DNA from 2 places in the Glutamicibacter endophyticus genome. Region 2 is predicted to be linked to the other one. Evidence: predicted binding sites of a transcription regulator. Region 2 holds the regulator's gene; the other holds the start of a gene.
What was found. Region 2 encodes HrcA, which represses chaperone genes, less so after heat shock. Its sites were predicted from a motif close to TTNGCACTCGNNNNNNNCGAGTGCNAA; they were not measured.
Positions count from the first base shown of each region.

Region 1 (6,528 bases), 590 kb from region 2:
ACCTTTCAAAGCGGGTAGCGGAGGTTGCTTCAATGGTAGAGGTATTTGCGCTTTCCCACGATGCCGCACCGAGCGGGTGTGGCGAAGCTAACGTCTCGCGTCCGCGGCCTTGGCCAACGCCTGCCGGTAACCGCGGGCAATTGGCTCGGCGGCGCTCTTGATGAAGGTGCGTGAAAGGTGCTCATTGTCGATGTACACCAGCACGTTGCCGATCACCGCCTTGCAGGTGCCCTCCGGGCAGAGCAGCTCGGAGAAGTCCAGCGGTACGAGCTGTCCGGGATGCTTCCGATCCCAGCTGACCGTGCGCAGCGGGTTGGTGTCGGCGAGCTTCTCGCTGCGCGGGGCATCGCAGCTGGCGATGTCCTTCTTGTTCTTTTCCACGCAGTCCGGGATCCGGTAGTCGTAGCGCGGGGTATCGCGCAGCGCCACCACGGTGGCCCCGTACTCCAGCAGCGGTTCGATCACCTCGCGGTAGCCGCTGACGATGTGCTCGCGGTCGGCGGCGGTGCGCCCGAATTCGTCGGGTTCCGGCTCGGTGCGGGTGCCCACGGTGATGACTTCCTTGGGCTTGCGCTGGGCGAGGTAGTCGGAGGCGGCCTGTTGGAAGTTGGCGCAGGATTCGGATTCCGCGGCGTCGTCCGGGGAACCGAAGCGGCAGCCCGGGTGGTGCAGCATGGTCCAGGTTTTGCCTTCGGCCTCGATCGCGGCGGTGAGCGCCACGGAGAAGTGCTGCAGGTGGGAATCGCCCACGAGCACCACGTCGGTGGTGCCAGTGGCATCCGGGGACTGGCGGCATTCGGCCAGCCGGTCGTCCTCGGGTGCCGGGCCGGGCAGGCAGTCGATGCCCGGGCTTTGCCACTGGTCATCCAATTCGGTGCCCAGCGGCAGGGTCAGCGCGGTGCGTTCGGGCTGCCAGTTGGCCTCGGCGGCGGCCCCGGGGTTATCGGTGATCGGCGACTGCGAGGCGGCGATCGCGGCCCGGTGATCCAGCGACTGCTGCCAGGCGGCCAGCGGCACCGCGGCGAGCAGCACGGCCAGTCCGGCGGCGATGACCTGGCGGCCCACCGGGCGCCAGGAGAAGTGCCCGCCGGGCTGTTCGCTGAAGCTTCGCACCGGCTTCTCGACATAGCGGGTGCTCAACCAGGACAGCCCGATGGCGGCCAGAATGATCGCCAGGCCGGAGAAGGCACCGAGCTGCGGCACCCCGAGCAGTTCGAGGGTGATCACCAGCAGCGGCCAGTGCCAGAGGTACATCCCGTAGGACAGGTCGCCGAGGCGGACCAGCGGCCCGAAGGAAAGCAGGTAGGCCGGGTTGCGCTTCTCCGCGGCGGCCGGGGCGATGATCAACGCGGCGGCGGCCAGCGTCGGCACCAGGGCCAAGTAGCCCGGGAAGCGTCCCTGCACATCCAGCCAGGCACCGCAGCTGACCAGCACGGCCAGCCCGGCCCAGCCGGCATAGCGGCGCAGCACCTCGGGAAGCTTTTGGAGCAACGGGAGCGCGATGGCCAGCAGCGAGCCGAGGGCGAACTCCCAGAGCCGGGTGCCGGTGTGGAAGTAGGCCAGCTGCTGGTCGGCGTTGGTGAGCCGAATGGAGAAGCTCAGCGAGGCGAGGAGGACGGCCCCGAACACTCCCCCGGCGATGAGCGCCAGCGGGATCTTGCGGGCGGTGAGTCTCCAGAGCAGCACGGCCAGACCGATAAGTAGCGGCCAGAGGATGAAGATTTGCCCTTGGACGGAGAGTGACCAGAAGTGTTGCAGCGGGGAGGCCGAGAGATTGTTGAAGGCGTAGTAGTCCACGCTGGTGTCGGCCAAGAACCAGTTTTGCCGGTAGAGCAGGCTGGCGCGGCCCTGATCGATAATGTCGGGCCAGCGTTGGCTCGGTAGCAGCCACCAGCTGGCCACGGCGGTCACCGCGATCACCAGGGCGGCCTGCGGGATCAGGCGGCCGAAGCGTCGGGCCCAGTGGGCCGGCAGGTTCAGGCGTTGCCCGCGCTGTGCGGCGCGCAACAGTGAGCCGGTGAGAAAAAAGGCCGAGAGCATCAGGAAGACGTCGACCCCGCCGGAGACACGGGAGAACCAGATGTGGTAGCACATGACCAGCAGCACGGCGAGGGCACGCAGGCCCTGCACGTCGCTACGGTGTGTGGAAGCTACGGGACGGGTCGGCGTCGAGGTGCTCGGCTCTCTCACGTTGTGGCTTTCTGGCAGGCGGCGGGTGTGCGGTACGCCTCCCCACGAGGCGATCCAACCCACAAGTTTACCAATTCGTGATCTTTGGCGGAAAACAACGGCGGCAAGCCCGCGATGACGTGGTGCATCGCCGACTTGCCGCCGTTGATTGGATTTATGACCGGCCGGTCACGACCGCCTAGTGGGCGTGGCCGTGGCCTTCCTCAGCGTTCTCCTCCGGCTTTTCGGCCACGAGGGTTTCGGTGGTCAGCACGAGCGCCGCAATGGAGGCGGCGTTGCGCAGAGCCGAACGGGTGACCTTGACCGGGTCGATGACGCCTGCGTGCAGCAGGTTTTCGTACTGGCCGCTGCGGGCGTTGAAGCCCTCGTTGGCGGGCAGTTCGGCCACCTTGGAGGCCACCACGGCGCCGTCGAAACCGGCGTTGGAGGCGATCCAGAACAGCGGCTGCACCAGGGCGCGGCGCACAATGGCCACACCTGCGGCGACGTCGCCGTCCAGACCGGTCACCGAGGCGTCGGAATCCAGCGCCTTCAGCGCGTCGACCAGGGCGGTACCGCCACCGGCGACGATGCCCTCTTCGAGAGCGGCGCGGGTCGAAGCCACGGCGTCCTCGATGCGGTGCTTACGCTCCTTGAGCTCCACCTCGGTGGAAGCGCCAACCTTGATCACACCGATGCCGCCGGCGAGCTTGGCCAGGCGCTCGGAGAGCTTCTCGCGGTCCCACTCCGAATCGGTGCGGTTCAGCTCTGCCTTCAGCTGGGCGACGCGGTCGTTAACATCTTCCTCGGTACCGGCACCATCGACGATGGTGGTCGAGTCCTTGGTAATGGTCACGCGGCGGGCCGAGCCGAGCACCTCGGTGCCGACCTGGTCCAGCTGCAGGCCGAGCTCCGAGGAGACAACCTGGGCGCCGGTGAGGATCGCGATGTCCTGCATCATGGCCTTGCGGCGGTCGCCGAAGCCCGGAGCCTTCACGGCTGCCACGTTCAGCAGGCCGCGCAGCTTGTTGACCACCAGGGTAGACAGGGCTTCGCCCTCGACGTCCTCGGCGATGATCAGCAGCGGCTTCTTGGTTTCGAGCACCTTTTCCAGCAACGGCAGGAATTCTGCCACGGTACCGATCTTGCCCGGGTTGATCAGGATCAGTGCGTCTTCGAGGACGACTTCCTGACGCTCGACGTCGGTGACGAACTGCGGCGAGAGGTAGCCCTTGTCGAACTGCATGCCCTCTGTGACCACGAGCTCGGTGGCTGTGGTGGAGGATTCCTCGATGGTGATCACACCGTCGGTGCCCACGGTCTTGAAGGCCTCGGCGAGCAGGTCACCGATTTCCTCGGACTGTGCGGAGATGGCGGCCACGTTGGCCACCTTGTCCTCCACGGCCACGGCGTTGGCGGCCAGTGCCTGGGAGACGACCTCGGCGGCCAGCTCGATGCCCTTGCGTATCTCGCCCGGGGCCGCGCCGGCGGCCACGTTCTTCAGGCCCTCGCGGACCAGTGCCTGGGCGAGCACGGTGGCGGTGGTGGTACCGTCGCCGGCGACGTCGTTGGTCTTGGTGGCGACCTCCTTGGCCAGCTGCGCGCCAAGGTTCTCGTAGGGATCTTCGAGATCGATATCGCGGGCGATGGTCACGCCGTCGTTGGTGATGGTCGGGGCGCCCCAGGTCTTGGCGAGCACCACGTTACGGCCGCGTGGGCCGAGGGTGACCTTCACGGTGTTTGCGAGCTTGTCGATGCCCGCTTCGAGGGCGCGGCGCGCTTCCTCGTTGAATGCTAGCTGCTTAGCCATGCATTGACTCCTGAATGCTAGAGGTCCTAAACGACGCCAAGCCCCGCACCGCTTCGTAGGGTGCGGATCGCGGGGCTTGGTCGGTTTATGTGGGGTGCGTCGTTACTTAACGACGACGGCCAGCACGTCGCGAGCCGAGAGCACCAGGTACTCCTCGGCGCCGACCTTGACCTCGGTGCCACCGTACTTGGAGTAGAGCACAACGTCGCCCTCGGCAACGTCCAGCGGAATGCGGTTGCCGTTGTCGTCGACGCGACCCGGGCCCACGGCTACAACGGTGCCCTCCTGCGGCTTCTCCTTGGCGGAGTCCGGGATCACGAGGCCCGATGCAGTGGTGGTGACGGCTTCGACCTGCTTGATGACAATGCGGTCTTCGAGCGGCTTGATGGAGACGGACACGGTCTCTCCTTTTCGTGTATGAACCAATGGTTGTAGGGAAAGCGCCCTATGGCATTGGACCAACCGTCGTCGCGGTGCCAGTTGGCGGTATCCAGTCAGGCGGTGTGCGCGCATTTGCATGCGCGGCACCTATGGATGACTTTAGGCCGAGCATTAGCACTCGGTCAAGGTGAGTGCTAATGCTCGGCCCGTGTCGTGTCCGGCGAGCGCCGCGGCTACCGAAAGCCGCAGCCAAGTGGAGGCGTTAGCGACGTGCGGATTCCGCCGGTTCGTCGATATCCGCCGGGGAGCTCAGGTCCATCGCGGAGAGCGTAACCATCTTGGACTTGGTCACCAGGCGGTGACCGATCCACAGGGCCAGGAAGACCGGCAGGCCGATGTAGGCGGAGAGTACTTCCAGGCCACGGCCGGCCAGTACGGCCTCGTAGTTCTGACCGGCGATGACGATCAGCAGCATCGCGAAGGCCACCAGTGGGCCGAGCGGGAAGAACGAGGCTTTGTAGGGCAGGTCGCGCACATCTCCACCCTGGGCAATGTAGCCACGGCGGAAGCGGTAGTGCGAGATCGCGATACCGACCCAGACGATGAAGCCGCAAAGACCCGAAACATTCAGCAGCCAGGCGTAGGCGGCACCCTGACCGACCAGCGCGGTGAGGAAGCCGAAGAGTCCCACGGCGGCGGTCGCCATCAGCGCGGTCATCGGTACGCCGCGACGGTTGAGCCTGCCGAAGGCCTTCGGGGCCTTACCGTCCAGCGCCATCGAGTAGAGCATGCGGGTGGAGGCGTAGAGCCCGGAGTTACCGGCCGAAAGGATCGCGGTCAGGATCACGGCGTTCATCAAGGCGGCGGCGAAGGCGATGCCGGCGTTCTCGAAGACCAGGGTGAATGGCGAGGAAGCTACGTCGGTTTCCCCACTGGAGAGCAGGCTCGGGTCGGTGAGCGGAACCAAGCAGCCGATGACGAAGATGGCGCCGATGTAGAAGATCATGATGCGCCAGAACACCTTGCGGATGGCCTTGGGTACTTCACGGCGCGGGTTCTTCGCCTCGCCGGCGGCCACGCCGACCAGTTCGGTGCCCTGGAAGGAGAAGCCGGCGATCATGAACACGGAGATGATCGAGAGCCAGCCACCGTGGAAGACGTCCTTGGCGTCGCGCCAGTTACCCAGCGGGTCACTTTGTCCGCCGATGATGCCGAAGATCATCAGTGTGCCGGCCACCAGGAAGACCACCACGGTGACGACCTTGATCATGGCCAGCCAGAATTCGCCTTCGCCGAAGGCCTTGGCCGAGAGGGCGTTCAGTCCGGTCAGCAGGGCGAGGAAGACACCGGCCCAGACCCATCCGGGAACCTGCGGCAGCCAGAAGTCCATCACAATGCCTGCGGCCACCAGTTCGGCGGCCACGGTGATCGCCCAGTTGAACCAGTAGTTCCAGCCGATCGCGAACCCGAAGGAGGGTGAGACGAAGCGGGTGGCGAAGGTTTGGAAGGAGCCGGCCACCGGAATCTTGGCGGTCATCTCCCCCAGCGACTGCATCAGCAGGAAGACCATGAGGCCGACCGCGGCGAAGGCAACCAGTGCACCGCCGGGACCGGCGGCGGCAATGCTGCCACCCGAGGCCACGAAGAGGCCGGTGCCGATGGAACCGCCAATGGCGATCATTTGCAGGTGACGGCTGCTGAGGCCTCGCTTGAGTTCGGAGGCCCCTGCGGGCCGTTGGCGCGTCGTTGCGCTTGGGTTCGCGTCCGGCGATTGCTCGGCCGGCGCGTGGTCCTGATCCAGAATTACTTTGCTCACGGTGATATGGAACACCAAAGCGAGGGGCTCTTGCGACTTGAATCACAGGGGTGGCGGCGCGGCGCAGCGAGCTCAAGAGCCCGAAGGTGCCGCAACAGTCAGAGCGCGGCCCGAAGCGACGGTGCACGATACAGCCAGCGGCTGGATGCTCCGTTCAGTCCGATACATTGATCATGAAATGTGACGCATTTACTAATGCTCACCCAAGTGAAGCATTAGCAATGCTTGCTCTGACTTTTCACATATTTCACCTATTCAAGAAGCATTTCAGAAGTAGTCTCGTGAAGTCGCTTATGTTTTTGGGTCATGGAACACGATGAATCGCCAGCGACACAATTGCGTAATATTTCGC
Region 1 is NZ_CP174200.1:2,412,729-2,419,256, forward strand. Features, by position in the region: gene ACJD00_RS11210 (acyltransferase family protein) at 88-2,190, opposite strand; gene groL (chaperonin GroEL) at 2,369-3,979, opposite strand; gene groES (co-chaperone GroES) at 4,082-4,378, opposite strand; gene ACJD00_RS11225 (amino acid permease) at 4,623-6,176, opposite strand.
Region 1: a site for HrcA is predicted at 4,532-4,558, ahead of groES (co-chaperone GroES). Genes of this name have one in related genera too.

Region 2 (6,528 bases):
CTCGAACGCACCATGCTTTTGACGCGGCTATCCAGTGGGATGCCCTTGGAGCTACTCAGCGGCGAAGCGCGGCAGAACGTGGCCGGGCTCATCGCCGATTCACTGATTGATCCAAAGCAGGCCCTCCAAGGAACGTTGGTCTTAACGCAACGAGGCCGGCTCTTGGCCGACCTCGTAGTACGTCAACTGCTCGGATTCTGAGCAATCGGTGCCCCTGGCGCTACTTGAGCAACCGAAGGTTCATCGAGTAGCGGTAGGGGCGTCCCTTATTAACCTCGATACCGGCACGTGCGCCCATGAGCGTCATGAAGATCCACAACACCACGGCCAGTACGGCAAAAAGCCAGCCCAGCCCGGGAATCAGGGTTAGTACGTTCAGCGCGATCGCCAGCACGGTCAGAGGCAACGCAAAGTTGAAAGCTTCTTTGGCTTCCTGCGCAGTGAACGGTCCCCGGTCGCGATAGACCGCGAAGATCACCGCGGCCGGAATGCAACCGAGAATCAAGCCGAAGTGGGCGAGCATTGCCCATTGGCGGTCTTCGGAGGGAGTCAACGGCTGAGCCGATGTTTTGGATCCCTCGAAATTCGAACCCTTCGACGGATCCGTCTGGCGCATTGACACTGGCACTTCCTCGCGTTGCTGTTGGTTTCTACGCCTAATTCTACGCAGTGTCGCCGGAGAAATCGGGGATATTGCACCCTATTCTCCATTTACTGGGCGATTGTTAGCTAGTTGTAATCTTCGCTGGTGAGGAAATCGATCAGCTCTTCGACACGACCGAGCAACTGCGGTTCGAGTTGTCCGTAATGGGTGACGGCATTCAAGATTTTCGACCAACCGATGCCGATATCTTCGGCCGTCGCATGCGGCCAGCCGAAGCTGCGCAACACGCCGGTTTTCCAATCCGTGCCTTTGGGGATGACCGGCCACGCCGAAATTCCCAGCGTGGCGGGTTTGATCGCCTGCCAGACATCGACGTACGGGTGGCCGAGAATTTTCACGTTTCCGGCCGCGCCGGGCACCTTGAGCGCCTCTTGGACGATGCGTTGTTCTTTCGTGCCCTCGATCAGGTGATCAACCAGAATGCCCAGACGTCGCTGTGGCGATGGGGCGAACTCGGCGATCGCTCCAGCCAGGTCGTCGACGCCGTGCAGGGGCTCGACAACAATGCCTTCCACGCGCAGGTCATGGCCCCACACCTTTTCGACCAGTTCCGCATCGTGCTTACCCTCGACCCAGATGCGACTGGCGCGGGCGACACGGGCCTTATGCCCGGTGACCGCCACGGAACCGGAGGCAGAGATTTTCTTGCCCGAGCCGGCCGCTGTGCGCGGCTCGATAAGTTCAACCGGTTCGCCCTCGAGCAGAAATCCGAAGCCTGCGGGAAAGGAGCGAGTGCGGCCATGTCGATCTTCAAGCACGATGACGCGCATGCCGCCGGACTTGTCCGTGCGTATGACTTCACCGACCCATCCGCTGTCCACGTCTTCAAGCAGTAGGCCCTTGGCGACGGGCACTTGGCGGAGTTTTCGCGGCTGTGGCGCGCGCAGGTCTTGGGCGCCCCAGGGATAATTGGTCACGAACTGCCTTTCGCTGTGATCGAATACGCGGGAAATCCCATGCTAGCAAGCGTTGAACGTACTAGACTTGGCACTTGAAAGGTTCGAGTGCTAATTCGAGGCGAGGTGGTCCCATGAGTGAGTTGCGTAGGTTGGATGTGCTGCGCGCAATCGTCGAGGACTACGTGCAGTCCCGTGAGCCCGTCGGCTCTAAGGCGCTGTTAGATCGTCATAATCTCGGCGTCTCGGCGGCGACAATCCGCAATGACATGGCGGCCCTGGAAGAGGAGGGGCTGATCGCGGCCCCGCACACCTCTTCGGGGCGTATCCCTACCGAAAAGGGCTATCGGCGTTTCGTGGATCAGATCGAGGAGCTCAAGCCGCTCTCACGACCCGAACGCGACGCCATCAACAAGATTCTCGACGGTTCGCACGATCTCGACGATCTCTTGCGCAGCACCGTGCGCTTGCTCTCACAGTTGACCAATCAGGTCGCGATGATTCAGGTGCCGCATTACGACCTGGCACATTTGAAAAATCTGGAACTGGTGTGGCTGGGTGGATCCCAGGTGCTGATGGTACTTATCACCTCCGACGGCACCGTGGATCAGCGCATGCTGACGGTGGATCGGGTGATTGGTGAAGAAGAGCTCCAACGTTCCAAAATCTGGCTGCTAACCCACTTTGCGGGGCGGCAAATTGCCGACTTGGCACAGGCTGAGTCCGTGCCCGTCCCGGCGGAACTAGACGCGGCTTTTCTCAACGAATTGGTCGACGGTATTTCGGCAATGGCCCTCGCCGCTGGCAAACAGCGTATTGTGATGGCCGGAACCGCGAATTTGGCCCGTTCGGGCAGAGACTTTCCTTTGAGCATTACTCCGGTTCTCGAAGCACTAGAGGAACAGGTTGTATTGCTGAAGCTATTTTCCGAGCTCGAAGCAGATTCACGTGGTGTGGCCGTAGCCATCGGCACCGAGAACCACTACGGCCAGCTACTAGATACCGCGGTCATCGCCACCACCTACAGTAACGATGCCCGCAATAAACTCGGCGTGCTGGGCCCGACGCGCATGAACTATCCCTCGTCGATGGCCGCAGTACGCGCTGTGGCGCGCTATCTTTCGCGTATTTTGACCGGCTAACCCTCGTTGGCCCCTACACTCAACGTATGACCCCTGCAGAAAGGATGCGGCTTCACCGTGAGCACGCACTATGAAACCCTTGGCGTGGCCAAGGACGCGACCGGACAGGAAATCAAGAGCGCGTACCGCAAACTTGCGCGCAAGCTGCACCCGGACGTGAACCCGTCTCAGGATGCCGCTGAGCAGTTCAAGCTGGTAACCCGAGCCTACGAGGTGCTCTCCGATGAGCAGAAGCGCGCCAACTACGACGCGACCGGCGATGAAAACGGCAACGGCCAGCAAGGCTTCGGCGGTGGCGGTTTCGGTGGCTTCGGGGATATCTTCGAGCAGTTCTTCGGAGGTGCCGGTGGCCAGCAGGGCCCGATGTCGCGTACCCAGCCAGGGCGTGACGCGCTGATCACCGTCACCATCGACCTGGAGGACGCGGTCAAGGGCACCGTGTACCCGCTGGAGATGGAATCGGCTGTCACCTGTAAGGTCTGCAACGGCTCCTGCTGCCGCGAAGGCACCAGCCCGGTGACCTGCTCGATCTGCCACGGCGCCGGTCAAGTGCAGCGCCCGGTGCGCTCCTTCTTGGGTCAGATGATGACCGTCGAAACCTGTGCCGCCTGCCGCGGCTACGGCACCACCATCCCGGACCCCTGCGTGGAGTGCAACGGCGAGGGCCGCGTGCGCGAGCATGTGTCCAAGCAACTGAACATTCCGGCCGGTGTGGCCTCGGGTACCCGCATCCAGCTCCGTGGTCAGGGCGAGGCCGGCCCGGGCGGTGGCCCGAACGGCAACCTGTTCGTGGAAATTGACGTGCGTCGCCACAAGATCTTCGAACGCGACCACAACGACCTGCACGCCAAGATGAGCCTGCCGATGACCGCCGCAGCCCTGGGCTGCGAACTGAAGCTGGAAACCTTCGACGGCGAACAGACCGTGAACGTCGAAGCCGGCGCACAGGACGGGGACACCGTCACATTGCCCGGCTTGGGTGTGCCACGGCTTCGCGGCGGCAAGCGCGGCGACATCGTCGTGCACCTGCAGGTGGTGACCCCCACCAAGCTCGACGCCGCCCAGCGCGACCTGCTCGAACAGCTGGCTAAGCTCCGTGGTGAGGAGATGACCGCCGGTCAGGTCGAACAGTCCGGCGGCATGTTTGCCCGCCTGCGCGACAAGCTCCACCAGCGCTAACGGCTAGCCAATGAGTAACCAGAGCTTCACCATCGACCCCGAGCAGGCCAGTGGTGCCTCCGTGGGCGATACCCTTGAGCTCACCGGGGCCGAGGCCCACCACGCGGCCACGGTCAAGCGGGCCGCGCCCGGCGAGCAGCTCGATCTGCTCGACGGGCGCGGTACCCGGCTGACCGTGAGCGTGCTCGAGGTCGGGCGTGAGCTCCTGAGCGTCCGTGTGGAGCAGGTGGAGCGTGAACCTGCACCGGCGATCCCGATTTCGCTGACGCAGGCGCTGGCCAAGTCGGACCGCGACCTGCAGGCAGTCGAAGCCGCCGTCGAATTGGGGATCAGTCAGGTCCAGCCCTGGCAGGCCGAACGCTCCATCGTGCGCTGGAATCAAGCAAAGGCGGCCAAGGGCCAGGCGAAATGGCAGGCTCAGGTCCGCGCCGCGCAGAAACAGTCCCGGCGCACACATGAACCCTCGGTGCAGCCGCTGTGCAACTCGAAGCAACTCGAAGCGCAGATTGCCGAGCACGTGGCGGCCGGTGAGCTGGTGATCGTGTTGCACGAGGCCGAGCAGCGGGCGCTGTCCGAGGTGGTGAGCCAATGGCTCGGTGCCGACACGGAGGGCGGCGCCATCCGACTGATCGTGGGTCCCGAAGGGGGCATCTCGGATGCGGAGATTGAGCGTTTTACCGCCGCCGGAGCCATTCCCGCGTTATTGGGTCAGCATGTGTTGCGTGCCTCGACTGCTGGACCGGCCGCACTGGTGCTGATCCGACACCTACTCGGCGAACTCTAGTCTTCGGATTTGGGGCCGACGGTGAAATCGCTGGTCACCGTCGCGACATGGGCCATGGACCCCTGATTTTGTCCCCACAGGGTCAAGCGGTACCGGCCCTTTTCGAGCCGCTGGCGGATGCTGAAGCTACCGTCATCGGCGATCAGCGCTTGGTCCACCCGGGTCGCCGGGATGATGTTGTGATCCCCGGATGCGGTATCGAGTCGGGTCAGGCTGTAGTGCGTTCCGCCGCTGAAACCGGATGTGCGTCCGTTGATCCGGACATTCCCGGCGGCCTTGACCGAACCGTACTGCGGGTCAATGATCCACAGGGGAGCGGCAAACCTCGGGTCGCGTTCAATGGTGGCCGGTAGCTGGTAGTCGCCAAAAACCGTGGCCTCTGGCTGCCCGTCGACCAGCAGCCGCACCCGCGGTGCCGCCGTTCCGGTGAGCAGGCTCGCGTGGGAGGCGGCGGCCGTGGCCGTGAATACCAGCTGTTGGATGCTACGTTCGGCCAGCCCATCATCGATGCGGGCGGTGAACACCGTGGCGGGCAAATCGAGGGTGATCACATTATCGTGACCGACCGCAACGCCGATTTCAGTGCTGGGTTCCAATAGCGTGTACCAGCGGTCCGTGGCGGGGGCATCATTGAGTAGATAACGCACCGCCTCGGTGACCGGTTCGGCGCTGGCATCACCTTTGACATATTCGCGGTAGAGAAAAACGCCCTGATCGGTGTTCTGCAGCCAGTACACCGGCAGGCTCTGAGCCTTCGTGCCGCTTTCGACCGTATCTTCAGCCACCGGTAGTCCGTTGGCTTGTGCCGGGTCGGCGGTGGGCATCTGCAGTTCCGTGCTGTTTTGGGTGCTAGCGCAGCCGGTCAACGCCACCGCCGCAACCGCTAGGCAGGCAATGCGTTGGCGCATCACGCCTGATTTACGCACCTTGAACTGCACACTTCTCCCATTTCCGTATCATGCCCTCAGCGCGCCCGACTCGCCCTCCGGCGAGCTCGCGCGCCCATTTAGCTTGCCACAAGTTTGCCCGGCAAACGGCCGGAAACCGAGTTTTCTACCGATCCGTAACCAAATCTATACCTAAGCTGGCTACGCCGTGGGCGCAATGGACCCACCGCGATCGGGTACTGGCTAGACTTGAGGTAGGCAGAACCCATTCACCCGATCAGCTCGAAAAGGGGCATCTAGCACTGCATGGACGTTGAACAACCAGCTACGGCCGCACAGGGCGCGTCGCTCAGCATCAGCTTTGACACACCGGAGCATATGGTCGCCACGCTCGGCGCCGGCGACGAGCTCTTGCGCATTCTCACCGGGGTCTACCCGGATGTTGTGTTCCATCCAAATAGCGAATCGTTGACCCTTCGTGGCGAACCCTCGCAGGTACGGCGTGCCCAGCGCGTAGTGGAAGAGGCCCGTTCCCTTGCCTCGCGTGGCACCCGGATGTCCGCCGAGGCCATCGAGCAGATCATCAAGATGCTCGGCGCCGGACGGCAGGATTCTCCGGCCGACGTCCTCGGGTTGAAGATCCTCTCCGGACGCGGACGCTCGATCCGCCCCAAGACGCTGAATCAGAAGTCCTATGTCGATGCCATTGAGGACTCGACGATCACCTTCGGCATTGGGCCGGCCGGTACCGGCAAAACCTTCCTCGCCATGGCCATGGCCGTCTCGGCCCTGCAGGATAAGCAGGTCAATCGGATCATCCTGACCCGTCCGGCGGTCGAAGCGGGGGAGAAGCTCGGCTTTCTGCCTGGCTCCTTGAGCGAGAAGATCGACCCGTACCTGCGTCCGCTCTACGATGCGCTACACGACATGGTTGATCCCGAATCGATTCCGCGGTTGCTCGAAGCCGGCACCATCG
Region 2 is NZ_CP174200.1:1,820,317-1,826,844, reverse strand. Features, by position in the region: gene hemW (radical SAM family heme chaperone HemW) at 1-201, shown strand, start outside; gene ACJD00_RS08530 (DUF4870 domain-containing protein) at 221-616, opposite strand; gene ACJD00_RS08525 (DUF3097 domain-containing protein) at 730-1,581, opposite strand; gene hrcA (heat-inducible transcriptional repressor HrcA) at 1,695-2,702, shown strand; gene dnaJ (molecular chaperone DnaJ) at 2,760-3,881, shown strand; gene ACJD00_RS08510 (16S rRNA (uracil(1498)-N(3))-methyltransferase) at 3,892-4,665, shown strand; gene ACJD00_RS08505 (GerMN domain-containing protein) at 4,662-5,603, opposite strand; gene ACJD00_RS08500 (PhoH family protein) at 5,859-6,528, shown strand, end outside.